Linked DNA regions of Eleftheria terrae. The protein of the gene in region 2 interacts with the protein of the main gene of each other region in a pairwise test. Links are inferred from orthologs where the notes say so. Each region holds a gene or a part of one and is shown on either strand. Other genes may lie near its edges. The genes, in order: N7L95_RS16270, dnaA and nadE.

Evidence for each region.
Region 1: the proteins of dnaA (region 2) and N7L95_RS16270 interact in binary tests that used the Escherichia coli proteins (3 or more experiments, as listed by UniProt). The link is inferred for Eleftheria terrae from one-to-one orthologs.
Region 3: the proteins of dnaA (region 2) and nadE interact in binary tests that used the Escherichia coli proteins (3 or more experiments, as listed by UniProt). The link is inferred for Eleftheria terrae from one-to-one orthologs.

The regions. Positions count from the first base shown.
Region 1 is NZ_CP106951.1:3,670,629-3,680,571, forward strand. The notes cover bases 2,632-5,607. They hold N7L95_RS16270 (phosphoheptose isomerase), read right to left. Parts: upstream 4,430-5,607; coding sequence 3,833-4,429; downstream 2,632-3,832. Other genes in these bases: N7L95_RS16260 (NAD(P)-dependent oxidoreductase), read left to right, coding at 2,632-3,064; N7L95_RS16265 (BON domain-containing protein), read right to left, coding at 3,168-3,836; N7L95_RS16275 (YraN family protein), read right to left, coding at 4,495-4,866; rsmI (16S rRNA (cytidine(1402)-2'-O)-methyltransferase), read left to right, coding at 4,865-5,607. In the rest of the region: N7L95_RS16245 (type IV pilus twitching motility protein PilT), read left to right, coding at 1-205; N7L95_RS16250 (cyclic nucleotide-binding domain-containing protein), read left to right, coding at 236-883; N7L95_RS16255 (PilT/PilU family type 4a pilus ATPase), read left to right, coding at 957-2,093; more of N7L95_RS16260, read left to right, coding at 2,171-2,631; more of rsmI, read left to right, coding at 5,608-5,773; N7L95_RS16285 (septal ring lytic transglycosylase RlpA family protein), read right to left, coding at 5,792-6,841; N7L95_RS16290 (DedA family protein), read left to right, coding at 7,153-7,779; N7L95_RS16295 (response regulator), read right to left, coding at 7,759-9,105; N7L95_RS16300 (hypothetical protein), read right to left, coding at 9,280-9,519. UniProt on the Escherichia coli protein: Required for the timely initiation of chromosomal replication via direct interactions with the DnaA initiator protein.
Region 2 is NZ_CP106951.1:3,484,754-3,494,635, reverse strand. Bases 1-2,915 are described here. They hold dnaA (chromosomal replication initiator protein DnaA), read left to right. Parts: upstream 1-692; coding sequence 693-2,138; downstream 2,139-2,915. Other genes in these bases: rpmH (50S ribosomal protein L34), read right to left, coding at 133-267; N7L95_RS15470 (ribonuclease P protein component), read right to left, coding at 1-72. Also shown: dnaN (DNA polymerase III subunit beta), read left to right, coding at 2,949-4,055; gyrB (DNA topoisomerase (ATP-hydrolyzing) subunit B), read left to right, coding at 4,183-6,711; N7L95_RS15445 (thioredoxin domain-containing protein), read right to left, coding at 7,337-7,915; N7L95_RS15440 (GGDEF domain-containing protein), read left to right, coding at 8,062-9,462; N7L95_RS15435 (glutathione S-transferase family protein), read left to right, coding at 9,596-9,882. UniProt on the Escherichia coli protein: Plays an essential in the initiation and regulation of chromosomal replication. Binds in an ATP-dependent fashion to the origin of replication (oriC) to initiate formation of the DNA replication initiation complex once per cell cycle.
Region 3 is NZ_CP106951.1:4,549,340-4,559,198, reverse strand. The notes cover bases 4,169-7,060. They hold nadE (NAD(+) synthase), read left to right. Parts: upstream 4,169-5,134; coding sequence 5,135-5,986; downstream 5,987-7,060. Other genes in these bases: ugpB (sn-glycerol-3-phosphate ABC transporter substrate-binding protein UgpB), read left to right, coding at 6,342-7,060; N7L95_RS20380 (CinA family protein), read left to right, coding at 4,591-5,097; N7L95_RS20385 (amidohydrolase), read left to right, coding at 4,169-4,490. Also shown: N7L95_RS20390 (alpha-1,6-glucosidase domain-containing protein), read left to right, coding at 1-3,064; more of N7L95_RS20385, read left to right, coding at 3,153-4,168; more of ugpB, read left to right, coding at 7,061-7,655; sn-glycerol-3-phosphate ABC transporter permease UgpA, read left to right, coding at 7,805-8,686; sn-glycerol-3-phosphate ABC transporter permease UgpE, read left to right, coding at 8,708-9,562; N7L95_RS20355 (sn-glycerol-3-phosphate import ATP-binding protein UgpC), read left to right, coding at 9,607-9,859. UniProt on the Escherichia coli protein: Catalyzes the ATP-dependent amidation of deamido-NAD to form NAD. Uses ammonia as a nitrogen source.

The DNA.
Region 1 (9,943 bases), 180 kb from region 2 along the record:
GCACGAGGTCATGCTCGGCACTTCCGCGGTGCGCAACCTGATCCGCGAGAACAAGATCGCCCAGATGTACTCGGCCATCCAGACCGGCAACAACATGGGCATGCAGACGCTGGACCAGAACCTGTCAGACCTGGTCCGGCGCAACATCATCTCCCCGGCCGAGGCCCGCGCCAAGGCGAAGTTCCCGGAGAACTTCCCCGGCTGAGGCCTGCCTCCGCCCAGCCCCGCCCATGCCATGAACCGACCCAGCGACCCCTCCAGGCCACGGCAGGCACCCGGCGCGGACGCGGAGCCGGCGGCCGACGAGGACACCGGCTTCTTCTCCACCATCTTCCAGGAGCGCCTGGACGACAGCCAGGCGCTCACCAGCTGGCAGAGCCGTGCCCAGCAGATCGGTGCCCGGGCGCACGACCGCACCGACGGTGCCGAGCGCTTTGCCGCGCTGTGGGGGGTGGACCGCTATGTCGCCGCCCTCGGCAGCGAGGAGCTGGTGCGCATGAGCACCTACCTCGACTTTGTCGAGATCGACGCCGGCCAGGAAGTGATCGGCCAGGACGAGCAGGGCGACTACATGCTCATCGTGCTGGCCGGCACCCTGGCCGTGGACCGCGTGCAGCCCTGGGGCGGCCGCGTGCGGCTGGCCGAGGCGCGCCCGGGCGACATGCTGGGCGAGATGTCGCTGCTGGACGCCGGCTCGCGCTTCTCGGCCTGCACCACGCTGACGCCCTGCGTGCTGGCGGTGGTCGATGCCCAGGGGCTCGACGCCATGATCATGCAGGAGCCGCGCCTCGGGCTGGCGCTGCTCGCCTCGCTGGCGCGCCGCCTGTCGTTGCGCCTGCGGCAGGTGAGTGCGCGGCTCAGCGCGGTGCTTTCGCGCGGCTGAGCAGCGCGGCGCTTCGCTTACAGTTCTTCTCGAGATCCTCTCCGCTCTCGCTCTCCTTCAACCGGACCGACGCATGGAAAGAGACCAGGCTTCCAAATTCATCAACGACCTGCTGCGACTGATGGTCAGCCGCAACGGGTCCGACCTCTTCCTGACCGCCGAATTTCCGCCGGCCATCAAGGTGGACGGGCGCGTGACCAAGGTGTCGCCGCAGCCGCTGACCGGGCAGCACACGCTGGCCCTGGCGCGTTCCATCATGAACGACAAGCAGGCGGCCGAGTTCGAGCGCACCAAGGAGTGCAACTTCGCGGTGGCGCCGCAAGGCATCGGGCGCTTCCGCGTCAACGCCTTCGTGCAGCAGGGCCATGTGGGCCTGGTGATGCGGGTGATCCCGCAGACGCTGCCCGACATCGACACCATGGGCCTGCCCCAGGTGCTCAAGGAAATCACGATGACCAAGCGCGGCCTGGTCATCCTGGTGGGCGCCACCGGCTCGGGCAAGTCGACCACGCTGGCGGCGATGGTGGACTACCGCAACGAGAACTCCTACGGCCACATCATCACCATCGAGGACCCGGTGGAGTTCGTGCATCCGCACAAGAACTGCATCGTCACCCAGCGCGAGGTGGGCCTGGACACCGACGGCTGGGGCCAGGCCCTGAAGAACACGCTGCGCCAGGCGCCCGACGTGATCCTGATGGGCGAGATCCGCGACCGCGAGACGATGGAGCACGCGGTGGCCTTCGCCGAGACCGGCCACCTGTGCATGGCCACGCTGCACGCCAACAGCGCCAACCAGGCGCTCGACCGCATCATCAACTTCTTCCCGGAGGAGCGGCGCGCGCAGCTGCTGATGGACTTGTCGCTCAACCTCAAGTCCATGATCTCGCAGCGGCTGCTGCCGCGCCAGGAGGGCAAGGGCCGGGTGGCCGCGGTCGAGATCATGCTCAACACGCCGCTGATCTCCGAGCTGATCTTCAAGGGCGAGGTCGCCGAGATCAAGGAGATCATGAAGAAGAGCCGCGAGCTGGGCATGCAGACCTTCGACCAGTCGCTGTTCGACCTCTACGAAGGCAATGCCGTCACCTACGAGGACGCGCTGCGCAATGCCGACTCGGTCAACGACCTGCGCCTGCAGATCAAGCTCAACAGCAACCGCGCCCGCAGCTCCGACCTGGCGGCCGGCACCGAGCACCTGACCATCGTCTGAGCGGCCGCTTCCCCTGCCGCCGCCGCACCCCGGGCCCCGGTGGCCCCGGGGCCGGCCCCCTCGTTCCAAGGACTGCCATGAACAAGAAGAGCTACGACCCCATCGCGCCCCACCGTGTCGCCTTCCTCGGCCTGGGGGTGATGGGCCACCCGATGGCCGGCCACCTGGCCCAGGCGGGCCACCAGGTGACGGTCTACAACCGCAGCGCGGCCAAGGCCGAGCAATGGGTGCAGCAGTACGGTGGCCGCCTGGCGGCGACACCGGCCGAGGCGGCGCGCGGCGCCGACCTGGTGTTTGCCTGCGTCGGCAATGACGACGACCTGCGCAGCGTCGTGCTGGGCGAGCAGGGCGCTTTCGCCGGCATGTCGGAGGGAGCGGTGTTCGTCGACCACACCACCGCCTCCGCCGACGTGGCACGCGAGCTGAGCGGCCTGGCGGTCTCGCGTGGCCTGCAGTTCATCGACGCGCCCGTCTCCGGCGGCAATCTGGGTGCCGTCAACGGCGTGCTGACCGTGATGTGCGGCGGCGACGCGGCGGCCTTTGCCCGCATGCAGCCGGTCGCGATGGCCTTTGCCAAGGCGGTCACCCTGCTGGGCGAGAGCGGCGCCGGCCAGCTGGCGAAGATGGTCAACCAGATCTGCATCGCCGGCCTGCTGCAGGGCCTGAGCGAGGCGGTGGCCTTCGGCCAGAAGGCCGGGCTGGACATGGAGGCGGTGCTGGCCGTCATCGGCAAGGGGGCCGCCCAGAGCTGGCAGCTCGACCATCGTGGCCCGACGATGGTGCAGGACCGCTTCGACTTCGGCTTTGCGGTGGACTGGATGCGCAAGGACCTGGGCCTGTGCCTGGACGAGGCCCGCCGCAACGGCGCGCGCCTGCCGGTGACGGCCCTGGTGGACCAGTTCTATGCCGAGGTGCAGGCCCAGGGCGGCGGCCGCTGGGACACCTCCAGCCTGGTCCGGCGCCTGCGCTGACCCCCCTGCAGCGGCCGCCCCTTCCCCGGTGCAGCACCGCCAGACGGCAAAAAGGCTCCCGGGGGAGCCTTTTTTTTGGGCGCGCCGCGCTGGGCGCGACCGCCTATTGCGCGGTGCCGCCCTGGGTCGAGCCGTTGCCGGCGTTGGGCGAGGTGCGCTTCACGATGCCGGCCAGCTCGTCTTCGCTGATGGTCTCGAAGACCTTCACCACCTTCATCACGCCGCCGACACTGCGTGCCAGGTCGGAGGCGCGGGCGGCTTCGCGTTCGGTGACGCGGCCCATCAGGTAGACAGTGCCGCGCTCGGTCACCACCTTGAAGGCATTGGCCTGCAGGTCGCGCGCGTCAACGAAGGTGGCCTTCACCTTGCCGGCCAGGATCACGTCGCTGGAGCGCGAGCTGAGCGAGCTCTTGGCGGTCACCGCGATCTCGTTGACGATGGAGCGCACGTTCTCGATGCCGGAGACCGCCTGCTCGATGGCCTGGCGGTCCTGCTCGGTGGGCGCCTCGCCGGTGAGCAGCACCATGCGGTTGTAGCTGTTGGCGTTGATATGGACACGCTCGCCCATCGCCTCGCGGATGCGGTTGACCGCCTTCAGCTCGATCGCCTGGTCTTCGATCTGGGTGCCCGAGGTGCGGCGGTCGATCGCCAGCATCACGCCGCCCACCATCGCACCGCCGACCAGCAGGGGGGCGCAGCCGGGCAGGGCGGTCAGCAGGGAGGCCGCGGCCAGGCCGACCAGAAGGGGCCGCTTGAAAACATCGATCGTCATGCGTGGTCCTGCTCTCCGAGCAATTGGGTGTCGATGGCGTCGCACAGACAGTGCAGCGCCAGGATGTGGACTTCCTGGATGCGGGCGGTGCGCTCGTGCGGCACGCAGATGTGCACGTCGGTCTCGGCCAGCAATTCCTTCATGCGGCCGCCGCCGCGGCCGGTCAGGGCCACCACCGTCATCTCCTTGTCGTGCGCCGCCTGCACGGCGGCCAGCACGTTGGCGGAATTGCCGCTGGTCGACAGCGCGAACAGCACGTCGCCGGGCTGGCCGAGGGCCTGCACCTGCTTGGAGAACACCTGTCCGAAGTCATAGTCGTTGCCGACCGCCGTCAGGATCGAGGTGTCGGTGGTCAGCGCGATGGCCGGCAGGCCGGGCCGCTCCCGCTCGAAGCGCCCGACGAATTCGGCCGCGAAGTGCTGTGCATCGCTGGCCGAACCGCCGTTGCCGCAAATCAGCACCTTGCCGCCGGCGGTCAGGCAGCCCAGCACGGCCTGCGTCGCGTCCGCGATGGGGCGCGCGAGCAGGTCGGCCGACTGGTATTTGAGGTCGGCGCTTTCGAAAAACTGTTGTTGGATGCGTTGTTCGAGCATGGCTGCCGATGATAAGTCACCCGTGAGTGACTCCCGCGCTGCGCGGCGGTTCCGGCGCGGCGGGATCACTCGGCCATGAAGGCGGCCTGCAACCACTGGAGCCGCTCGCCGTCGATGGCCACCACGTCGAAGCGGCAGGGCGGTGGCGCCGGCAGCCGCAACAGGAAATGGCGGGCCGCCAGCACCAGGCGGCGCTGCTTGGCCGGCCCGACGCTGGCGGCGGCCCCGCCATGGCGGGCATTGCGCCGCTGCCGCACCTCGACGAACACCAGCGTGCCGTCGCCGCTGCGCAGGATCAGGTCCACTTCGCCGGCCGGGCGGCCGGGGCCGCCGGCAACGCGATAATTGCGCTGCACCAGCGTCAAGCCCGCCCGCTGCAAGAAGGCCAGCGCGCGATCCTCCCCCCTCTCACCCGAGCGTTGATCCGTCGTGACCATCGAGGCCTCATCGTCCTTGTTGCTGCAGGCTGCCGCACAGGCCGCCGGCGCGCAGCAGTATCCCTCCGGCGCGCTCTACGTGGTCGCCACCCCGATCGGCAACCTGGCCGACATCACGCTGCGCGCCCTGCATGTGCTAGGCCTGTGTGATGCGGTGGCCTGCGAAGACACCCGCCACACCGCCGCCCTGCTGCGCCACTACGGCCTGGAGCGGCCCCTGCTCGCGGTGCATGAGCACAACGAACGCGAGGCGGCCCAGGCGGTGCTTGCGCGCCTGGCGGCCGGGGAGCGGGTGGCCTACGTCAGCGACGCCGGCACGCCGGCCGTGTCGGACCCCGGCGCGCGCCTGGTCGCAGCCGCGCGTGCCGGCGGCTACCGCGCGGTGCCGGTGCCCGGCGTCAGCAGCGCCACCGCGGCGCTGTGCGTGGCCGGCGACCCGCAGCCGGGCGGCTTCTGCTTCGTCGGCTTCCTGCCAAGCAAGGCCCGCGAGCTCGAGCAGGCCCTGCAGGCCGTGGCGGGGCGTGTTGAGGCACAGGTGCTGTTCGAGGCGCCGCACCGCATCGAAGCCCTGGCCCGCGCACTGGCGGCCGCCTGCGGCGAGCGCCGGCTGACGGTGTGCCGCGAGCTGACCAAGCAGTTCGAGCAGGTCGATACCCTGCTCGCCAGCGCACTGCCCGCCTGGCTCGCCGAGGATGCCAACCGGCGCCGCGGCGAGTTCGTGCTGGTGCTGCATGCGCAGGATGCGCCGGCCGCCGATGCGCTGGCCCAGGCCGAGCCGGTGCTGGTCGCGCTGGTCGAGGCCTTGCCGCTGAAGCAGGCCGTGGCGCTGGCGGCGCAACTCACCGGCGCGCCGCGCAATGCCCTCTACGAGCGCGCGCTGGCGCTGCGCCAGCAGGCGGGCGATTGAGCCAGGGCGGCTGACGCCTCAACGCCGCTCGACCACCATCGGCACCAGCTTCAAGGCGTCCTGCAGCCGCAGGGCGGTGCTGGCGGCTTCGGCGCGTGTCGGGTACGGGCCGGCTTGCAGCCGGAACAGCGCGGTGTCCTCGAAGATGCCCAGGACCGGCTTGAGCCAGTCCAGTTCGCCGCTGACGCGGCGATGGAAGCTCTCGGCACCCGAGCGTTGCCGGAACACCCCCAGCTGCACCCAGAAGCCCGTCGGCGCGGCTTCGCCCGGTCCCGGGCCCGTCGTGGTGGCACTCGCCACCACGGGGGCGGGCGTTGCGTTCTCCACCACGGCCGCAGCCTGGGGGGCCGGTGCGGCCGCGGGCGCTACGGGCGGAGCGGCCGCGGGCGGCTCCGCCGGGGGAGGCGCCGGTGGATCGGCCGCGACCGGCTCGCTGCGGGCGACCGTGGTCGCATCCGGCGGGGCCTCGCGGCGCCAGGTGCCGGCACGGATCTCGCCGTGCGTGAGGCGCTCCACCTCCACTTCGGCACTGCCACGTTTCAGGAAACCGAGCTTCAGCGCGGCCGCGTAGCTGACATCGATGATGCGCTTGCTGTGGAAGGGGCCGCGGTCGTTGATGCGGACCACCACCTCGCGTCCGGAGGCCACATGCCGCACCCGCGCATAGCTGGGTATCGGCAAGGTCGGGTGGGCGGCCGACATCGCGTACATGTCGTAGACCTCGCCGCTGGAGGTGCGGCGGCCGTGGAACTTGCGGCCGTACCAGGAGGCGATGCCTCGCTCGCGGTAGGGCCGGTCCTCGACCACCGGGACATAGTCGCGTCCGGCCACGCTGTAGGGGCGGTTCGCGGCGCGGGCCAGCGGCTCGACGCGGGGCTCGGCATCCGGCAGGTTGGCCAGGCCGGGCGGGACGTTGTCGCCGGGGCCGTCGGCACCCGGCGCACTGGCCGGCCGCTTCGACGGGCCGGGGCCGGAAGCGCAGCCGACCAGGGCGAGCAGGGTGGCCGCCGCCAGTGCGGAGGCGAGCCGGCACAGCCGGCGCGGCGGGAAAACAGGCGAATCAGACATGGCGCGAGCGTAAACGAGCCGGCGCAGCGCATTCCAGCCACCGCCCGGCCAGCGCGTCAGCGCTTGTGAACGATTGCCGCCTGGCCGCCCTGGCGTGGCGCGAGGCAGTGCGCCAGGCAGGCTGCCGGCGGCGTGCGGGCGGCCGTCGAACGTTCCGCAACCTTCTTTACGGCCAGCAGCGGCAGTGCCCGTCCGGGGCGCCGGCACCCTGGGAACGGCAACTGCTGCAAGCCGGCGGTCAACAACGGAAAGGAGTGCAACCGTGCCCAGCCCTGCTTGCGGCCGCCCCGCGTGGCCACGGAGGACCGCCGATGCTTGAGTGGATCATCCAGGTCATCACCGAACATGGCTACTTGGCGGTGCTGCTGCTGATGTGCGCCGAGAACCTGTTCCCGCCGCTGCCGTCCGAGCTGATCATGCCGTTCGCCGGCTTTGCCGCTGCCCGCGGCGACCTCGGCCTGGCGGGGGTGGTGGCCAGTGGCACGCTCGGCTCTTTGCTGGGGGCGCTGCCCTGGTACCTGGCCGGCCGCCGCCTGGGCAGCGAGCGCCTGCGGCGCCTGGCCGAGCGCCATGGCCGCTGGCTGGCGGTGTCCGCCGAGGACCTGGACCGGGCCGAGGCATGGTTTCAGCGCCATGGCGCGGCGGTGCTGGTGCTGGGGCGCATGGTGCCGGGGGTGCGCACGCTGGTGGCGGTGCCGGCCGGGCTGGCGGCGCTGCCATGTCGGGCCTTCCTGGCCTGGTCGCTGCTGGGCTCGCTGCTCTGGACCAGCCTGCTCACGGCGGCCGGCTACCTGCTGGAAAGCCAGTTCGAGGCGGTTGCCGGCTGGCTCGATCCGGTGGCCAAGGCGGTGTTGGCGGTCCTGCTGCTCACCTACCTCGTCCGGGTGCTGCGCCTGCGCCGCCGGGGTGCTGCCGGCTCAAACGCTGGCCGGGGGTGAGCACGTCGATTCCCTGCCAGGCAGCGGCACATGGCGATGGACCTCCCGCGCCAGCGCGGCGAGGTCCATCGGCTTGCTCAGGTAGGCGTCCATCCCGGCATCGCGGCAGGCCTGCTGGTCGGCTTCGGTCACGAGCGCGGTGGCGGCAATGATGGGGAAGTGCCGCAGCTGGCCAGCGGCCTGGCGGCGCCGCAGTTCCCGCGTCGCATCCAGGCCCGAGAGACGGGGCATCATCACGTCCATCAACACGCCGTCCGGGGGACATGCCTGGCAACGGTCCACCGCGGCCTGGCCGTCATCCACCACCTCGACCTCGTAGCCCAGCACCTTCAGCATCTCGCAGAACAGGTGCTGGTTGACCTCGTTGTCGTCGGCCACCAGCAGGCGCGGGCGGCTCTCGGCGGAGCCGCTCCCGGCGCGCTCGTGGGGCGCCGGCGCTGCCGGCCGTGCGGCATGCCGCGTCAGCCCCACCAGCTGACCGGGGCTGAGCGGCAGTGGCAAGGTGAGGACGTCGCCCGGCATCGCCGCAGCCGCATCGGTGTCTTCCTGCAGCGGCGAAAACACCATGGCGGTGCCGGGGCCCAGGTGGCGACGCAGGCGGGTGAAATCCGCCGCCGTCACGCCGAACATCGGACAGCCCAGCGCCAGGGCGGGCGCCGGCTCCGGCTGCGGTGCGTTCAGTGCGTCGCAGGCGTCATCCACCGTGCCGAGCACGCGCACATGCCAGCCCAGCCGTTGCAGCCGGCGGGCGAGCGATTCATAGACGACCGGTGGCTGGCCGATGAGCCAGGCCTCCGCGCCCCGGGCGTCGGGCGGGTCGCGCGGCTCATGCGGGCCATTCCCGGGCTGGCAGTCGAGGTGGAAGTCGGCACGGACCAGCAGGCCTTCGCCGGGCAATCGATCGACCTGCAGGTGCCCCTGCAAGGCGTCGCAGGCTTCACGCACCTGCCACAGGCCGTCGATCTCGGCCGGCCCTTGAGGCGCCTGGCCGGGCGCTGCCAGGGCGGAGAAGAACGAGCTGTCAGCCTGCAGGCCCGAGCCGGCGGCCGCCACCTGCAGCTGCAGCCGCAAGCGGTCTGGCGCGCGGCGATCGCCCTGCACAGAGAAGAACACGCTGCCCTGCCGCGCCGCGTCGATCGCCCGGCCCACCAGGTAGTGCGCCACCCGCTGCACCAGGGCGGCATCGGCCGCCTCGGTCTGGGGCCAGTCGCCTTCATAGTCGAAGAAGAACTGCACCTGGCGTGACAGCGCCCTGGACAGGTGGTCGCGGCCCACGCGGGTCAGCATTTCGCTCAGGTCGACAGGGGAGTTGGCATCCGCTGGCATGGAGGTTCTCTGGAGGGCCGGCTAGGGGGCCCGGTGCGCCGGGCGGCCGGGTGGGCCTGCTTCCCGGCAACCAAAGCAAGTGACATACCTGTGCTGTGGCCGGGACGCCGGCGCGCGCTGGGCGCCACGGCCGTCGGGCGGGGTCGGGTGATGATGCAGCCGGGCGCAGGCGCCTCAGTCCAGGCCGCCGCGCCGGCTGTATTCGCTCCACGCGAGCCGGGCAGCTTCCTGCAGGTGTTGCGGTGCGCGGCTCAGCTGCAGATGGCAGATCCAGTGCTGCAGGCCGTCATCGACTTCCGACGACCACTGGTCCTCGCGTGCGAACTGCGCCAGGGCGCCGACTCCGTCAGTGCGGCCGGCCTGCAGGGTCAGCCAGCGGCCAAAAAGGCGTTTGCGGGGAGTCGTGTAAGCCATCGAGAAAGCGCCGGGAGGTCAAAAAAGGTGGCGCAGTGTCCCACCGGCGCAAGCTGCTGGCTGTAGGCCAAGCGCTGACACGAGGGCGTCGCCGCGCAAGGCGACGGTGTGCCGGCGCTGCGCAGCGTGCGAACAGCGGGAAAGGCGGAAGGGCGCGGCAAGCGGCACCGTTCAGGCCGGCCGCCTGTGATCAACCGACAGGGGCGGCGTTGTGCAGACGACGAGGGCGTCTGGCAAGAAGGTGGCGCGCCCGGCTGGGATCGAACCAGCGACCCTTGGCTTCGGAGGCCAATACTCTATCCACTGAGCTACGGGCGCAAAGACGCATATCTTAACCGCTAAAGTGGTTTGTGCATGACGCAACCGCACTTTGTCGTTGCAACGGGCAAGTCGGCGCCCTCGACGTGTCACGGGCGCGACGGCG
Region 2 (9,882 bases):
CGAACCGGCAGACAGCGCCCGCTCGAAGTCGGCTTTTTGCTTGAGCCGCCGGATGGCGGCTGCTCGGCTCATGGGCTCGCCGCGCGGCAGCACGAGTAGGCGCCCTGCGTGACGTCGCCCGGCCCGACGGCCTTAGACGGCCAGGCGCTTGCGGCCCTTGGCACGGCGAGCGTTGATGACCTTGCGGCCACCGCGCGTCTTCATGCGGACCAGGAAACCGTGGGTACGGGCGCGGCGAACCTTAGAGGGTTGGTAGGTGCGTTTCATGTTCTCGATTCCTCGTGCGCCCGGCCGCACTCGGCAAGGAGTGGTCAGGGCAAGTAAGCAGGCCCGTCAGGGCTTGAAAGCAAGTCCCCCGGACTTCGCATGCCGCCCGGGAAGCTCAAACTGAAGCCCGCTGTTGGCGGGCTCGGGGTTTCCGAACCCGGCCTGAGCATCCGAAAACCGCAAACATCGCTGCGCGCATCGCTACATGCAACACCCGCAACACGCCTGTGGCCGGACAACACGAAACCCCGAATTCGGGAAACCCTCTATTACAGCAAAATCACCCTTTGCGGTCAACGACTTAGGCGGCAAGGCTCAGTGACGTGCAGGGGTTCACACAGTGAACAGCCTTGTGGATAACTTGCGTGCAACTGTCGTCTGGAGGGTAGAATCGCGCCGCTCCAGAAAAGAGTTTTCCACAATACATGAGCTTCGATCTTTGGCAACGCTGCTGTGAGCGACTCGCGGCGGAGATGCCAGAACAGCAATTCAACACCTGGATCCGCCCCCTGCCCGCCGGCGTCGTCTCGCAGGCAGAGGCGGGGCAGGTGGTGTCCGTGCGCGTCCCCAACCGGTTCAAGTTGGACTGGATCCGCAACCAGTACGCCCCCCGCATCGAGACGGTGCTTGCCGACCTGGCGGGCGAGCCGGTGAAGCTGGAGCTGTCACTGGCACCGCGCGAGGGCATGCCCATCCCGGCGCCCCGTCCGGCCCCCGCCCCCACGGAGATGTACATGATGCCGGGCCGGCCTGCGCCGGGCCATGCCGCCGTGGCGCCGCGGCCGGCGGCGCCCGCCATCGCGCATCCGGTGGCGGCGCCCCAGGTGCCGCCCATCGTGTCGGCGGCTGCCCGCAGCCGCCTGAACACGAGCCTGACCTTCGACACCCTGGTGCCGGGTCGGGCCAACCAGATGGCGCGCACCGCGGCCCTGCATGTGGCCGGGGCGCCCGGCCGCACCTACAACCCGCTGTTCATCTACGGTGGTGTGGGCCTGGGCAAGACCCACCTGATGAACGCGGTGGGCAATGCACTGCTGGCCGACAACCCGAACGCCCGCATCCTTTATCTGCATGCCGAGCAGTTCATCACCGACGTCGTCAAGAACTACCAGCGCAAGACCTTCGATGAGCTGAAGGCCAAGTACCACCAGCTCGACCTGCTGCTGATCGACGACGTGCAGTTCTTCGCCGGCAAGGAGCGGACGCAGGAGGAGTTCTTCAACGCCTTCGAAGCACTGCTGGCCAAGCGGGCGCACATCATCATGACCAGCGACACCTATCCCAAGGGCCTCGCTGACATCGACGAACGCCTGACTTCCCGCTTCGACTCGGGCCTCACCGTGGCCATCGAGCCGCCGGAGCTGGAGATGCGCGTCGCGATCCTGATGAAGAAGGCGGAGGCGGAAGCGGCGGTGATGCCGGAAGACGTCGCCTTCTTCGTCGCCAAGAACGTGCGCGCCAATGTCCGCGAGCTGGAAGGCGCCCTGCGCAAGATCCTGGCTTATTCGCGCTTCTCGCACAAGGAAATCAACATCCAGCTGGCCCGCGAGGCGCTGAAAGACCTGCTGTCGATCCAGAACCGGCAGATCTCGGTGGAGAACATCCAGAAAACGGTGGCCGACTTCTACAAGATCAAGGTCGCCGACATGTACTCCAAGAAGCGGCCGGCCAGCATCGCGCGGCCCCGCCAGATCGCGATGTACCTGGCCAAGGAGCTGACGCAGAAGAGCCTGCCCGAGATCGGCGAGCTGTTCGGCGGCCGCGACCACACCACCGTGCTGCATGCCGTGCGCAAGATCGGCGGCGAGCGCACCAAGAACACCGAACTCAACCAGCAGCTGCACGTGCTTGAGCAAACGCTCAAGGGCTGAGGCCGGCGCGCTCCGGGTGCAACCGCTCGAGCACCCAGGGGCGCCTTCGGTCGAGTGAAAAAGCTGGGGACAAGTGTCGAACAACCGGGGACATGTCCACTGAGAACGCGCCGGGGCAGAAGTTGTTGTCGGTCTGTCCTTGTGCAAACCGGGGCCGGCTGCACAAGGTTGTTATCGTGCTAAAGCGTTGAGCGGACAAGACAAAATAGCGTTGTCCACAAAAAGCGGGCGCCTCTACTAAGACTACCAATCTAAAAAGTTCATACCATTGTGTTGAAAGCATCTCAGGCATCCGGGACGGACTTGGCCTCGCAGCGCCGATGCGCCGCCCGGGCCGCGCACCGCCCGGCCAGCCGGGACACGAGGGAGAACAGGAGACTTGCCGCATCGCCGGCTTGCCCACGCGGGGGGCTTACAGGCTCGCCACGCACCGCAAGGCTGCAGGGGTACCCTACCCCCTTGGAATGTGGTCGGACGCGGCGGCTGAGCTTCTGCCGCGAGCACCCGGAAGGAAGGCGACAGCCTGTCGGCCCGGTGGCCGCCAGAGGGCCGCTGCCCGCCTGGCCGCATCGCATGGCACCGAAGCAGCGCAGGGGTCAAGTGACAAGGTTGGGGACAACTGTCGAACAAGTGAAGAGAAGTCCACAGGCGGGACAGACGCCGCAAAGTTGTTGTCTTTGTACGCACCGGCTGCCCCGGGTGCGCTGCACACGGTTGTCATCAGGCTAGAGCCTTGATCCGGCAAGACAAAATAGCGTTGTCCACAAAAACCCGGCCACCCTACTACGGCTACCAATCTAAGAGGTTCATATGATTGTCTTGAAGGCACCTCAGGAAAAAGTGCTTGGCGCGCTGCAAGCCGTCTCCGGCATCGTGGAGCGGCGGCACACCTTGCCGATCCTGGCCAACGTGCTGATCCGCAAGACCGGTCCCCAGGTGGAGTTCACGACCAGTGACCTCGAGATCCAGGTGCGCACCACGGCCGAGTTCGAAGGCGACGCTGCCAGCTTCAACACCTCCGTCGGCGCCCGCAAGCTGATCGACATCCTGAAGTCGCTGCCGGCCGACCAGACGGTGTCGCTCTCCGCGGCGCAGAACAAGCTGACGCTGCAAGGCGGCAAGAGCCGCTTCACGCTGCAGACGCTGCCGGCCGAGGATTTCCCGCTGGTGCAGGAGGCCGCCGACTTCGGTCCCGCCTTCGGCGTGCCGCAGAAGACCCTGAAGAGCCTGATCGGCCAAGTGCACTTCGCGATGGCAGTGCATGACATCCGCTACTACCTCAACGGCATCTTGTTCGTGGCCGAAGGCCAGCAGCTGACCCTGGTGGCCACCGACGGGCACCGCCTGGCGCTGGCCAGCGCCACGCTGGAAGTGGAGATGCCACGCCAGGAAGTGATCCTGCCGCGCAAGACCGTGCTGGAGCTGCAGCGGTTGCTGAAGGACGAGGACACGCCGATCGAGATGCGCTTTGCCGGCAACCAGGCGAAGTTCAGCTTCAGCGGCATGGAGTTCGTCACCAAGCTGGTGGAGGGCAAGTTCCCCGACTACAACCGGGTGATCCCGAAGAACCACCGCAACAGCGTCATCCTGGGCCGTGCCCCGCTGCTGGCCAGCCTGCAACGCGCTGCCATCCTGACCAGCGAGAAGTTCAAGGGCGTGCGCCTGAACATCGAGCCGGGCCTGCTGCGCATCGCCTCCAGCAATGCCGAGCAGGAAGAGGCCAAGGAGGAGCTGGAGATCGACTACGGCGGCGACACCATCGAGATCGGCTTCAACGTCACCTACCTGGTGGATGCGCTGGCCAACATGAGCCAGGACATGGTGCAGGTGGAGCTGCAGGACGCCAACAGCTCGGCCCTGCTCACCATTCCGGAGCAGGCCGGCTTCAAGTACGTCGTGATGCCGATGCGGATCTGAGTGCCCGGGGGTGGCCGGGCACCGTGAGCAGCCACCCACTTGAGCGGGCCGCCGGCCCGCTTCAGCGTTTTTGCAAGGAGCCAACGTGCCGAAGCGCCTGGCTCCGCCCGATAGAATCGAGTCCCTCATGAGCGATCAAGCCAACGACCACCCCCTGCAAACGGCAGCCCCTGCCCCGGCCGACACCGGTTACGGCGAAGGCAGCATCCAGATCCTCGAGGGCCTGGAGGCCGTGCGCAAACGGCCGGGCATGTACATCGGTGACACCTCCGACGGTACCGGCCTGCACCATCTGGTCTTCGAGGTGGTCGACAACTCGATCGACGAAGCACTGGCAGGCCATTGCGACGACATCGTCGTCACCATCCATACCGACAACTCGATCAGCGTCATCGACAACGGCCGTGGCATCCCCACCGGCGTGAAGATGGACGACAAGCACGAGCCCAAGCGCAGCGCGGCCGAGATCGCACTGACCGAGCTGCACGCGGGCGGCAAGTTCAACCAGAACAGCTACAAGGTGTCGGGTGGCCTGCACGGCGTGGGCGTGAGCTGCGTGAACGCGCTGAGCAAGTGGCTGCGCCTGACGGTGCGCCGCGAAGGCAAGGTGCACTTCATCGAGTTCCGCAAGGGCGTGCCGCAAGACCGAGTGCTGGAGCAGCGCGACGGCTTCGAGGTCAGCCCGATGAAGATCATCGGCGAGACCGAGAAGCGCGGCACGGAGGTGCACTTCCTGCCCGACGACGAGATCTTCACCAACGTCGACTTCCACTACGACGTGCTGGCCAAGCGCCTGCGCGAGCTGAGCTTCCTGAACAACGGCGTGAAGATCCGCCTGGTCGACGAGCGCAACGCGAAGGAAGACAACTTCGCTTTTGCCGGAGGCGTGAAAGGGTTTGTCGACTTCATCAACCAGGGCAAGAAGATCCTGCACCCGAACGTCTTCCATGCCCAGGGCGACAAGGTGAGCGAGCAGAACACCAATGTCGGCGTCGAAGTGGCGATGCAGTGGAACGACGGCTACAGCGAGAACGTGCTGTGCTTCACCAACAACATCCCCCAGCGTGACGGCGGCACCCACCTGACCGGCTTGCGGGCGGCGATGACGCGGGTCATCAACAAGTACATCGAGGACAACGAACTGGCCAAGAAGGCCAAGGTCGAAGTCAGCGGCGACGACATGCGCGAAGGCCTGGCTTGCGTGGTGAGCGTGAAGGTGCCCGAGCCCAAGTTCAGCAGCCAGACCAAGGACAAGCTGGTGTCCAGCGAGGTGCGCGCCCCGGTGGAAGACATCGTGAGCCGCCTGCTGAACGACTGGCTGCTGGAGAACCCGACCGACGCAAAGATCATCTGCGGCAAGATCGTCGAGGCCGCCCGTGCCCGCGAGGCCGCCCGCAAGGCCCGCGAGATGACCCGCCGCAAGGGGGTGCTCGACGGCCTGGGCCTGCCCGGCAAGCTGGCTGACTGCCAGGAGAAGGATCCGGCGCTCTGCGAGATCTACATCGTCGAGGGCGACTCGGCCGGCGGCTCCGCCAAGCAAGGGCGCGACCGCAAGTTCCAGGCGATCCTGCCGCTGCGCGGCAAGATCCTGAACGTCGAGAAGGCGCGCTACGAGAAGCTGCTGAGCAGCAACGAGATCCTGACGCTGATCACCGCTCTGGGCACCGGCATCGGCAAGACCGGCGCGGGCAATGGCAGTGACGACTTCAACCCGGACAAGCTGCGCTACCACCGCATCATCATCATGACCGATGCGGACGTCGACGGCGCCCACATCCGCACGCTGCTGCTGACCTTCTTCTACCGCCAGATGCCGGAACTGGTGGAGCGTGGCCACATCTACATCGCGCAGCCGCCGCTCTACAAGGTGAAGCAGGGCAAGCACGAGCAGTACCTGAAGGACGCCCACGAGCTGGACGGCTTCATGCTGCGCGTGGCGCTGACCGATGCCGAGCTGCACACCGGGGTCAACGGCACCGTGCTGAAGGGCGAGGCGTTCGAATCGCTGGCGCGCAAGTACGTGCTGGCCGAGAACGTCATCGCCCGCCTGGGCAACTGGATGGATGCCGAAGCCCTGCGCGTGCTGGCCAGCGGCACCGAGATCAACCTCGACACGCCGGAGCAGGCCGAGGCCTCCGCGGTGGCGCTCAAGGGCGCGCTGCACGGCGCCGAGGTGGCGGCCGAGCTGGACGCGCGGCTCGACAAGTGGGTGCTGCGCATCAGCCGCAAGCACCACGGCAACATCAAGAGCAGCGTGATCAACGCCGACTTCGTGCATGGGGCCGACTACGAGGTGCTGAGCACGGCCGGCAAGACCTTCAAGGGCCTGCTGGGCGAGGACGCGGTCATCAAGAAGGGCGAAGGCGAGAAGCAGAAGGAACAGAAGGTCCGCGACTTCCGTGAAGCGATGCAGTGGCTGATGGGCCAGGCCGAGAACAGCGTGGGCCGCCAGCGCTACAAGGGCCTGGGCGAGATGAACCCGGAGCAGCTGTGGGAAACCACGATGGATCCGAACGTGCGCCGCCTGCTGCGCGTGCAGATCGAGGATGCCATCGAGGCAGACCGGGTCTTCACGATGCTGATGGGCGACGAGGTGGAGCCGCGCCGGGTGTTCATCGAGAGCAATGCGTTGAGGGCGGCGAACATCGACGTGTGAGGCCGCCGCCGGGTGCGACACCGGCGTTCGCATGGGACGGTTCGGCGTCCTGGCCGCACGTGGCGGCCAGGGCGGCCTGGTCGCTCAAGGGCCGCTTGTGGTGCACGAATACACCCGCCCGGTGTCGCTGTTGCGGCTGGTATCGAGCTTGGGGGCGACAAGGCAGCCACCCGCTTCCGGGGCACAGCCGACCGTTGTCGCGCGGCGTCCTGCCGGGCAGCGCGTCCTGCGCGTCCCCGGATGTTCCTGTGCCGGTGGCCGGGCGGCTGACACGCAGGCCGGGGTGGCCCGGGGTCGAGTCCGGGTACGGACGCGGACGTGCTGCGTTTGACGGGTGAAGGAAGGCCGCGGTCGTCGAGCCGCGCGCATGCTTGCCAGGCACCGAATTGCCAGGCACTGAAGCCCTGCTTCAAGGGCCGACCTGCCCCGCTGGCCGCTTCAGGCCTCTGGCCGTTCGCCGTTCGCCGTTCGCCGGGCAGCCGGGCAGCCGGGCAGCCGGGCAGCCGGGCAGCCGGGCAGCCGGGCGACTTCGCTGCCCTCAGTGCCCGGGTGCCAGGCGCCGCGGAAAGCCGGGCGAGACCGGCTCCAACGGCAAGGGCCTGCGCCGGCCGTGCCGGCCCCGGCGTCACACCCCCACCAGCTGCTGCAACTGTGCGGTCGGCAGCGCGCCCGAGTGGGAGCCGTACTGGCCGGTCGTGGCGTGGCGGAAGTACAGCATGGGCACGCTCTCGGCGCCCAGTTTCTTGAACAGCTCGGTGTTGGCTTCCACCTTGGCGCGGGTCGCCTCGTCGGGCGCGGGTGCGGACAGTGCGGCCCGTTGGGCCACCTGGGCCTCGTGCCGCTCCATCGCCTCGACGGGTTGCGGTGCAGACAGGATGGCTGCTGCCAGCGGCATCGACTGTGCGCCCAGCAATTGCACCGGGATCCATACCATCTTGAGCCGCCCGAGCAAGGGCTTGGATTCCGCCCACAAGGTGGCGCAATGAGGGCATTGCGGGTCGAAGAAGACATAGACCGTGTTGGCCGCCATCGCTTGCCCCACCTGCACGCCGGTAGCGCCGGCGGCCAGCTTGTAGGCCTCTTCAGCCGTGGGTGGGGGCGTGGCGGCCGCGGTCGGCGGCGCATCGCGCTCGGAACAGGCGGTCAGCACAGCGCCGCCCAGCAGGGCGGCAGCGAGGAAGGTTCTGCGTTGGAGTGAGCTCACGATGTGGGTACCGCGAAGGGCTGGCTGGATGGCCGGGCTAGCGCCGGCCGATGAAGGCGCTCACCTTACCTCCAAATGCCGGCGGCGTGGCAGTCCGACGGCCAGGCGCCGCTGCCGGGCCGCCATTCGATGCACGAGCCGCCGTCGTGCCGCTGCGCTGGCCCGTGCACGGCGAGTCGCTGCCGACCCGGCGGCCACCCGTGCCGACCGACGCATCCCGCTCTGTCATCCCTGCCAGCTTCACCCCCCTGGCCGATCCTTCACAATTTGACACCTCGCATTCCCCACCTTACACCACGGTGCGCCTCCCGGACCATCCAACGATTGCCGCCAGGGCCGGGCTGCCAGCACCGCCCGGCATCCCCGTGCTGCCACAGCCAGCGGCTGATGTCGAACGTCGCGCCCGCATCCGCCTGGCCCAGCTGCACCTCTACGTCGACAACCACCTCACCGACAAGTACCTGGCGCCACCGCTTGCGGTGATGGCCGCGGTGCTGCTCACGCGCTGGCTGCCCACCTGGCAGGCGCTGGTCTTCGGCGCCGTGGAGCTGGCGGTGATTGCCGGCTACATCACCTGCTACCACCGCTTTCGCGCCGCCAATGCGACGCCGGCCGAGGAGCGGCGCTGGGCGCGCCGCATCGGCATGGCGCATGGGGCCCACATGCTGGTCTGGTCGTCCGTCGTCGTCTGGGGCTGGGTGCCGACCGATTTCAGCAGCCTGATCTTCACGATGCTGATCCACCTGGGGCTGATCTCGCTGACGGCCGCCATGAGCAATCCGCACCGCGACCTGCTGTTGATGGACATGGCCATCCCCTTCGTGGCCCTGCTGCTGCCGCCGCTGTTCAGCGACGGCGCCTTCAGCCTGGGGCTGGCGCTGCTGGGGCTGTTCTACAGCACCTTGATGCTGTGGGTGGCGCTGAAGATCCACCAGACGACGGCCGAAGCGACCGAGTTGCGACTGCGCAATGAGGAGCTCATCGCCCGGCTCGAGCACCAGGCGGCGCGGGATCCGCTCACTGGCGTGGCGAGCCGCAGCCACCTGCTGGCCACCGGGCATGCCGAGATCCGCCGCGCCAGCCGCCATGGCCATCCGCTGGCCTTGCTGATGCTCGATATCGATCATTTCAAGGCGATCAACGACAGCTGCGGGCACCTCGCCGGCGACCGTGTCATCCAGGCCATCGCCCAGGCCTGCGTGCCGGCCCTGCGCAGTGGCGACTGCCTGGGCCGCCTGGGCGGCGAGGAGTTTGCGGTGGTCCTGCCCGACACCGACCTGGCCGCCGCCATGGCGGTGGCCGAGCGGCTGCGGGAAACGGTGGCGGCCCTGCAGCTTCACCACGAGGAGCGGCGCCTGGCACTGACGGTGAGCATCGGCGTGGCCCTGCTTGAATCACCCGGGGAGGCGCTGTCCCACCTGCTGCACCGGGCAGACACCGCGATGTACCGCGCCAAGGCGGAGGGCCGCAACTGCGTCAAGGCGGCGCCACCCTCCGGCATGGCGCGTCCGGCGTGCCCGGTGGGCGCGCACGCAGTGATGCCCTGAAAGCAGCGGCACGGCGGCGCCCACCGGCCGCCAGCCCGGTGCAGCGGCGGGAGGCGCGTGACATCATGTGGTGCAGGCAGTGAACCGGCATCTGCCGGTTCGCGCCCCACCCTTCGCCACCCGGGAGCCGCCAGTGAAGCTTTACTACAACCCCCAGAGCCGGGCCACCATTGCCAAATGGATGCTCGATGAGTGCCAGGCCGACTACGAGCTGGTGCACATCGACTTCCAGAAACGCGAGCACAAGACGCCGGAGTTCCTGAAGATCAACCCTGCCGGCAAGCTGCCGGCCCTGGTGGATGGTGACGTGCGGGTCTTCGAATGCCCGGCCATCTGCCTCTACCTTGCCGAGAAATACCCAGAGGCCCGCCTGGCGCCCGCGGTCGGCACGCCCGAGCGAGGCCGCTACCTGTCCCTGAT
Region 3 (9,859 bases), 1.1 Mb from region 2 along the record:
GCACGCGGTGCCGGGCTCGGTGCCCGCCGTCGTCGGCACGCCGGACATCGAGACCGTGCGGGTGCACTACAAGCGGCGTGATGGCCAGTACCAGCGCTGGGGACTGCACCTGTGGGACGGCAACGGCATCGACCGCAGCCGCCTGCCGCTGCAAGACACCGAGCTCAACCAATGGGGCCAGCCGGTGCCGCTCAGCAAGATGCCCGGCTACACCGTCGACGGCGACGAGGCGGTGTTCGACATCCCCGTGCTCAACCCCACGGCCGACGCGCAACGCCAGGCCCTGAGCTTCATCATCCATGGCTTGCCGGGCGCCGGCAATCCGGGTGTCGACGACAAGGACGGGCGCGCCAGCGACACGGTGGTGCGCTTCGCCAACCTGAAGATCGAGGGCCGCGTGGGCCATGTCTGGGTGCTGCAGGAAGATGCCACCGTCTACCCGGCCGAGTCCGACATCGGCAAGCTGCAGCTCGGGCAGGCCAGCGCCGTCTGGCTGAACCGGCGGCTGCTGCAGTGGCCGGGCCAGGCCGCGGAGGGCACCTACAAGCTCTACCACTCGGCCACCGGGCAAATTGTGATCAACCGCGGCGCGCCGGTGCAGGGGGCTGACGGAGCGCTGCCCCTGCAAGCCGGTGCAAGCGTGCCGGCCCCGGCGGCGGAGCGCTTCAAGTACGTGGCAGCCGGCCCGATCCTGAGCGTGGGCGAAGCCGATCTCGCGCGCCTGGCGGGCCTGCGGTCCCACCAGCTCGTGCTGGTGCGCGAGGATGCCGGAGGCCGCGCCCTGGATGCCACCAGCACGCAGATCGCCGGTGCACTGGACGACCAGTTCGCCAGCGCGGCCGAGGTGCACGACCTGGGCGCCACGCCCGGCACCCCCGCCACCACCCTGAAGCTGTGGGCGCCGACCGCGCAGCGGGTGCTGGCCTGCGTGTACGACGACGGCAGCGCCGCAGCCCGCCAGGTGATGCCGATGCAGCGCGATGCGGCAACCGGCGTCTGGAGCCTGTCCGCCGCCGGCGACCTGGGTGGCCGTTACTACACCTACCTGGTGGAGGTGTTCGTCAACGGCGTCGGCGTGGTGCGCAACCGCGTCACCGACCCCTATGCGGTGAGCCTGACCACCGATTCCAGGCGCGCCTACATCGCCGACCTGAACGCGGCAGCCCTCAAGCCGGCCGGCTGGGATGAGCATGCCGCTCCCCGCCTGGCGGCGCAGGTCGACATGTCGATCTACGAGCTGCATGTGCGCGACTTCTCGATCAGCGACGACAGCGTGAGCCCGGCCCACCGCGGCAAGTACCTGGCCTTCACCGAAGCCGGCTCCAACGGCATGAAGCACCTCACCGGCCTGGCCCGCGCCGGCCTGACCGATGTGCACCTGCTGCCGGTGTACGACCTGGCCAGCGTGCCGGAAAGCGGCTGCACCACGCCGGCGCTCTCGGCCGACACGAGCGACTCCGCCGCCCCGCGCGACGCCCTCAAGGCCGTGAAGGACAGCGACTGCTACAACTGGGGCTACGACCCCTTCCACTACACCGCGCCGGAGGGCAGCTACGCCACCGATGCAGCCGACGGGGCCCGGCGCGTCCTGGAGTTCCGCCAGATGGTGCAGGCACTGCATGCGGCCGGCCTGCGGGTGGGCATGGACGTGGTCTACAACCACACCTTCGCCGCTGGCCAGAACGCACGCTCGGTGCTCGACCGCATCGTGCCCGGCTATTACCACCGCCTGGGCGCCCAGGGCGCGGTGGCCGACTCGACCTGCGGCGGCTGCGGCAACACCGCGACCGAGAACACCATGATGGCCAAGCTGATGATCGATTCGGTGCGTACCTGGGCCACCCAGTACCGCATCGACTCGTTCCGCTTCGACCTGATGGGCCACCAGCCGCGGGCGGTGATGGAGAAGCTGAAGGCGGAGGTGCGGGCGGCCACCGGCCGCGACATCCACCTGATCGGTGAAGGCTGGAACTTCGGCGAGGTGGCGGATGGCGCCCGCTTCGTGCAGGCCTCCCAGCTGTCGCTCAACGGCAGCGGCATCGGCACCTTCAGCGACCGGGCGCGCGACCGCATTCGCGGCGGCGGCTGCTGTGACGACGGTACGGCCTTCAAGCGGCAGGGCTGGGTCACCGGCCTCTTCTACGACCCGAACGAGTCGGCCAGCGGCCACACCGTGGAGGAGCTGATGGACCATGCCGACCTCATCCGCCTCGGCCTGGCCGGTTCCCTGCGCAGCTACAGCTTCCAGGCCCGCGACGGCAGCGTGAAGCGGGGCGACCAATTGCGCTACGGCGACGTGCCGGCCGGCTACGCCAGCGCCCCGGACGAGGTGGTGAACTACTACGAGAACCACGACAACCGCACCTTCTGGGACGGACTGGCCGCCAAGCTGCCGAAATCCACCAGCCTGGAGGACCGCGTGCGGGCCCAGGCGCTGGCGGCGGCGCTCAACAGCTTCAGCCAGGGCATCGCCTACTTCCATGCCGGCAGCGACGTGCTGCGCTCGAAGTCGATGGACAGCAACAGCTACAACTCGGGCGACTGGTTCAACCGCCTGGACTGGAGCTACGCCACCAACCACTTCGGCACCGGCCTGCCGCCCAGCGGCGACGAGGCGCTGGCCCGCGAGACGCTCGCACCGGCCCACCTGGCCCGGCTGCGGGCCGGGCGGCCCCAGATCGAGCAGGCCCGCGACATGTTCCGCGACCTGCTGCGCATCCGCGCCAGCAGCGCACTGTTCCGCCTGCGCAGCGCCGCCGAGGTGCAAGCCCGCCTGCGCTTCCACAACACCGGCCCGGCGCAGCAGCCGACCGTCATCGCCGGCCACCTCGACGGCCGCGGCCTGGACGGCGCGGGCTTCGACGACGTGCTGTACCTCATCAACGTCGACAAGGCCACGCATACGCTGACGATCGCGCCCGAGAAGGGCAAGGCCTATGGGCTGCACCCGGTGCACCTCGACGGCGCCGACCGCCGGCCCGCCGAGCAGGCCGCCTACGACGCGGCCACCGGCGCCTTCACGGTGCCGCCGCGCACCGCGCTGGTGTACGTGGTGAAGCGCTGAGACGGGCCCCTGGGGCACACCCTGAGCCGCACCGGGGGCGGCTCGCATAGCATCGCCTGGCCCGCCACGGAAAGAAGGAGTCCAGACGATGTTCGTTGCCATCCGCCCCCTGGCCTTGTGCCTGTTGCTCGCTGCGGCCGGCGCACCGCGGGCCGAGCCAGCCCCCTCGCTGGAGCCGGCCGTGCTGCAACTGCTGGACGAGCGCATCGCTGCCGCCACGCCGCACCTGGTCGAGTGGCGTCGCGACATCCATGCCCATCCCGAGCTGTCGGGCCAGGAGCAGCGCACCGCCCGGCTGGTGGCGGCCCACCTGCGCCGGCTCGGCCTGGAGGTGCAGACCGGCATCGGCGGCACCGGCGTGGTGGGCACGCTGCGGGGCGAGCTGCCCGGCAAGACGGTGGCCCTGCGGGCCGACATGGACGCCCTGCCGCTGCAGGAAGCCACCGGCCTGCCTTTTGCCTCCCGCGCCACCGGCATGCACCAGGGCCAGGCGACGCCGGTGATGCACGCCTGCGGGCACGACGGCCACACCGCCATCCTGATGGGCGTGGCCGAGGTGCTGGCTGGCCTGAAAGCCCGCCTGCCCGGCACCGTGCGCTTCATCTTCCAGCCTGCCGAGGAAGGCCAGCCCGACGGCGCGGACAGCGCGCCCGGGCGCAGCTGGGGCGCCAAGGCCATGGTGGAGCAAGGCGCGCTGAAGGACGTGCAGGCCATCTTCGGCCTGCACCTCACGGCCAACCTGCCGCTGCACACGGTGGGCTACCGCAGCGGCCCGCTGATGGCGGGCTCCGACGGCCTGCGTATCGTGGTCAACGGCCGCGGCACCCACGGCTCGGCGCCGTGGACCGGGGTGGACCCGGTGCTCGCCGCGGCCCAGATCGTCACCGGCCTGCAGGCGGTGGTCAGCCGCCAGCTCAACATCACCCAGGAGCCGGCGGTGCTGACCATCGCGTCCATCCACGGCGGCAACCGCAACAACATCATCCCCGACTCGGTGGAGATGCTGGGCACGCTGCGCACCTTCGACGAAGGGATGCGGGCAGATGCCAAGCAGCGCATCACGACGACCGCCGAGTCCATCGCCGCCGCCAGCGGCGCGCGGGCCAGCGTGAGCTTCAGCCCCACCGCCTACAGCGTGACGAGCAACCCGCCGGCCCTCGTCGACGCGATGCTGCCGGCCTTGACCCTGGCTGCGCGAGGCCGGTTGACGACGGTGCCCAAGATCAGCGGGTCGGAGGACTTCTCCGAGTTCCAGAAGGTGGTGCCGGGCTTCTTCTTCGTGCTGGGCGCCACGCCGGCCGGCAAGGAAGCGGCGAGCGCGCCGGCCAACCATTCGCCGGCCTTCGACTTCAACGAAGAGGCCCTGCCGACCGGCGTGCGCCTGCTGTCGGTGCTGGCGCTGGACTTCCTGCAGCGGCAGAGGTGAGGCGGGCCGGCATCGCCCCGTGTCGGTGTTTGGCCGATGGCGCGGCCGCCGCGTCGCGGCGAAGCTCGGCGATAGCACGAACCCGCTCCAGGAGGACCTCATGCCCCATCCGCTCGATGACGTCGTCGGCTTCATGAAAGCGCAGGAACTCCGGCTGGTGACCGCCGAGTCCTGCACCGCCGGCCTGATCGCCGCCACCCTGGCTGACGTGCCCGGCGCCGGCGCCCTGCTCGAGAGCGCCTACGTTGTGTATTCGCCCGAAGCCAAGCAGCGTTGCCTGGGCGTGCGGCCAGAGACCATCGAGCACCACAACCTCACCAGCGAGGAAGTGGCCCGCGAGATGGCCTGCGGCGCGCTGCGCCAGAGCCCGGCCAACGTGGCGATTGCCAACACCGGCGTGGCCGACGCGGTGGACGACGACATACCGGCCGGCACCCAGTGCTTCGCCTGGGCGTTCCGCGACGAGAATGTGCCGGACAAGCTGCGCGTTTTCTCGGAAACTCGCAGGTTCGACGGCAGCCGCAACGAGGTTCGCCAGCGCAGTGCCGAATACGCACTGCAGCGGCTGCCCTTCCATCACGGCCAAGCCGCCGGCCGGGCCGGCTGAGCGGCGGCCCTTGCCCACCTCACTCCAGGGAGAACCCATGTCTTCAGAGGCCAGCCCCCCGCAAGCCCCCGCACCCCACGTGCGCCAGGCCGAGATCGCCCGAGCGCTGGAAGTCGCCCCGACCTTCGATCCGGCACAGGAGATCGAGCGGCGGGTCGCCTTCCTGGCCGACTACACCCGCCAGGCGCGCGCCCGCGCGCTGGTGCTGGGCATCAGCGGCGGTGTGGATTCGACGGTCGCGGCACTGCTCGCGCAACGCGCCGTCGAGCGCTTGCGCAGCGAGGGCCACGAGGCCCGCTTCATCGCCATGCGGCTGCCCTATGGCGAGCAGCGCGACGAAGCCGACGCCCAGCGTGCGCTGAAAGTGATCGGGCCCGACGAGACGCTGACCGTCAACATCAAGGCGGCGGTCGACGGCATGGCGCAGGCGCTACGCGAGGCCGGCGTGACCTACCGCGACGCGGCGCACGAGGACTTCGTGGTCGGCAACGTCAAGGCACGCCAGCGCATGATCGCGCAGTACGCGGTGGCCGGCGCGCGGGGCGGCCTCGTGATCGGCACCGACCAAGCCGCCGAAGCCTTGATGGGCTTCTTCACCAAGCACGGCGACGGTGCCGCTGACCTGACCCCGCTGACCGGCCTCAACAAGCGCCGTGTGCGCGCCCTGGGGCAGGCGATGGGCGCGCCCGACGAGCTGGTCTACAAGGTGCCGACCGCCGACCTGGAGTCGCTCTCGCCGCTGAAGCCGGACGAGGCCGCCTTCGGCGTCACCTACGAGCAGATCGATGACTTCCTCGAAGGCAAGCCGGTCTCGCACGAGGCCGAGCTGATCATCCTGCGCACCTACGATGCGAGCGCGCACAAGCGCGCGCTGCCGGCCACTCCCTAAGCCGGGGCGTCCCCGGGGTGCCACCCGGGCCAGCGGCATCGCCGGCCAGCTGCTGGACAGTGCGCCTGCCGCACATCACCGGCAGGCAGGCGGTGCAGGGCGTCGCGACCCGGGTCGCCGGCCACCGCTGCGCCAGGGGGCTCGAATGCCGGCAAGCCGGCGCCAAGGCCGGCATCCCCGGGGAAGGGGCGGTGCTTCCGCGCCGCCGGCACCGGATCGCCACTGGGGCTAACCCGCTTGCCAGCCGGCAGCGATCCGTCAATAAACGGCGCTGTCATGAACCGCCCCTACCCTGTGCGGTTCATTCATCGACCAGGGGGCCTCAGCGGCCCCGCGTTGTGCTGGAGCCGTACCGATGAGATGCAAAGCCGCCCTGTGGGCGACCGCCCTGGCCGGGGCCCTGACCTCGGCCCCCGCCGTTGCGCAGACCGAGATCCAGTGGTGGCACTCGATGGGCGGAGCGCTCGGCGAATGGGTGAACGACCTGGCCCGGCAGTTCAACGAAAGCCAGCGCGACTACCGCATCGTGCCCACCTTCAAGGGCAGCTACGACGAGGCGATGACCGCGGCCGTGGCCGCCTTCCGGGCCGGCAATGCGCCGCATGTGCTGCAGGTCTTCGAGGTGGGCACCGCGACGATGATGTCTGCCAAGGGCGCCATCAAGCCGGTGGCCGACGTGATGAAGGAAGCCGGCCAGCCCTTCGATGTCACCGCCTACGTGCCTGCGGTGGCCGGCTACTACGCGGCGGCCGACGGCCGCCTGCTCAGCTTCCCGTTCAACAGCTCGACCACCGTCTTCCACTACAACAAGGACGCCTTCAAGGCCGCCGGCCTGGACCCCGCCCAGCCACCCCGCAGCTGGCCCGAGGTGGCGCTGGCCGCGGCCAAGCTGAAGGCGGCCGGCCACAAGTGCCCCTTCACGACCAGCTGGATCAGCTGGACCCAGCTGGAAAGCTTCTCGACCTGGCACAACACCGAGTTCGCCACGCTGCGCAACGGCTTTGGCGGCACCGCGGCCCGGCTGAGCTTCAACTCTCCGCTGCACGTGCGGCATTTCGAGAACCTGGCCAACATGGCCAAGCAGGGCCTGTTCGTCTACAAGGGGCGCGGCAATGCGGCCGACGCCACCTTTGTCTCCGGCGAGTGCGCGATGATGACCGGCTCCTCGGGCCTCTACGGCAACATCAAGCGCAATGCCAAGTTCTCGGCGGGCATCGGCACCCTGCCCTACTATCCGGACGTACCCGGCGCGCCCCAGAACACCGTGATCGGCGGCGCCAGCCTGTGGGTGATGGCCGGCAAGAAGCCGCAGGAATACCAGGGCGTGGCGCGCTTCTTTGCCTTCCTGTCGCGGCCCGAGGTCGCGGCCGCCAGCCACCAGCGCACCGGCTACCTGCCGGTCACGACGGCGGCCTTCCAGCTGACCGAGAAGGCCGGCTTCTATGCGCAGAACCCGGGCACCGACGTGGCGGTGGCCCAGATGATCCGCAAGACCACCGACAAGTCGCGCGGCATCCGGCTCGGCAACTTCGCGCAGATCCGCACCATCCTTGACGAGGAAACCGAGCAGCTGTGGGCCGGCCGCAAGTCGGCCAAGGAAGCGCTGGACAGCGCCGTCAAGCGCGGCAACGAACAGCTGCAGCGCTTCGAGCAGGCGAACCGGCGTTGAAGGCGTGGGCACCGGCCGCCTCGCTCGGGCGAGCCGGCCGGACTGCCCGCTGCCTCGCCCGCTTCCCTTTGGCAGGCAAGGCCAAGCGCGCCGGGCCGCCGGGGATGACGATATAAGGACCCACACGACCCCGCCTCACCGCAAGACCGATGGAAAAACGTGTCCGGTTCCGATCCAGGTGGCTGCCCTGGGCGCTGATCGCGCCGCAGATGGCGGTCGTGCTGGTGTTCTTCTTCTGGCCGGCGGCCCAGGCGCTCTACCAGAGCGTGCTGTCGCAGGACGCCTTCGGCCTGTCGGTGGAATACGTCGGCGCGGCCAATTTCGAGCGGCTGTTCGCCGACGAGGGCTACCTGCAGTCCTTCAAGACGACCGCGCTGTTCTCGCTGCTGGTGGCGGTCTGCGGCCTCGCCTTCGCACTGCTGCTGGCGGTGCTGGCCGACCGGGTGGTGCGCGGCGCCGCGGTGTACAAGACCTTGCTGATCTGGCCCTATGCGGTGGCGCCGGCGGTGGCCGGGGTGCTGTGGATGTTCCTGTTCGCGCCCTCCATCGGCGTGGTCAGCCATGCCCTGGGGCAGCTGGGCATCCAGTGGAACCACCTGCTCGATGCCGGCGACGCGATGGCGCTGATCGTCATCGCTGCGGTGTGGAAGCAGATCTCCTACAACTTCCTGTTCTTCCTGGCCGGGCTGCAGTCCATCCCGCGCTCGCTGATCGAGGCGGCCGCCATCGACGGCGCACGGCCCTGGCGGCGCTTCTGGACCATCGTGTTCCCGCTGCTGTCGCCCACCACTTTTTTCCTGCTGGTGATCAATGTGGTGTATGCCTTCTTCGACACCTTCGCCATCGTCGATGCAGCCACCCAGGGCGGGCCCGGCAAGGACACCGCCATCCTGGTCTACAAGCTCTACCACGACGGCTTCAAGGCGATGGACATGGGCGGCTCGGCGGCACAGTCGGTCATCCTGATGCTGATCGTCGTCGTGCTCACGGTGCTGCAGTTCCGCTATGTCGAGCGCAGGGTGCAGTACTGACGATGAGGGAGACACGCTGCCATGGTTGAACGCCGGCCGGTCCTGACGGCGCTGTCGCACCTGGTCCTGGTGCTGGGGGTGCTGATCGTCGCCTTTCCGGTGTGGGTGACCTTCGTCGCCTCCACCCACAGCGCCGAGCAGATCGCCCAGAGCCGGCCGCTGTCGCTGCTGCCGGGCACGCATTTCCTCGACACCTATGCCCGGGCACTGTTCGGCGGCATGGGCGAGTACGGCGGCATGAAGGCGCCGGTGGGCCGCATGATGTGGGTCAGCTTCGTCAGCGCGATGATCATCGCGGTGGGCAAGATCACGATCTCGCTGCTCTCTGCCTTCGCGGTGGTGTACTTCCGCTTTCCGCTGCGGCAGCTGTGCTTCTGGATGATCTTCGTCACGCTGATGCTGCCGGTGGAGGTGCGCATCGGCCCCACCTACGAGGTGGTGAGCCAGCTGCACCTGCTCAACAGCTACGCGGGCCTGACGGTGCCGCTGATCGCGTCGGCCACCGCGACCTTCCTGTTCCGGCAGTTCTTCCTGACCGTGCCGGACGAGCTGGTGGAAGCCGCCCGCATCGACGGTGCCGGGCCGATGCGCTTCTTCAAGGACGTGCTGCTGCCGCTGTCGCGCACCTCCATCGCCGCGCTGTTCGTGATCCAGTTCATCTACGGCTGGAACCAGTACCTGTGGCCGCTGCTGGTCACCACCACCGAGGACATGACCCCGGTGGTGATGGGCATCAAGCGCCTGGTGGCCGGCGAGGCCTACACCGAATGGAACGTGGTGATGGCCACCGCCCTGCTGGCCATGCTGCCGCCGGCGCTGGTGGTGCTGCTGATGCAGAAGTGGTTCGTCAAGGGCTTGGTGGATTCCGAAAAATAGACGCAGCCGGCCCGGCCGGCGCACCAGGAAGGTACTCATCCAGGATGGCATCCCTCTCGATACGCAAGGTCGTCAAGCGCTACGGCTCGGGCCCGCGGGCGGCGCAGGTGATCCACGGCGTCAGTGCCGAGATCGCCGACGGCGAGTTCATCGTGATCGTCGGCCCGTCGGGTTGCGGCAAGTCCACGCTGCTGCGCATGGTGGCCGGCCTGGAGGAAGTGAGCGAAGGCGAGATCGCGATCGGCCCCCGGGTGGTCAACCAGCTGGAGCCCTCCGAGCGCGACATCGCCATGGTGT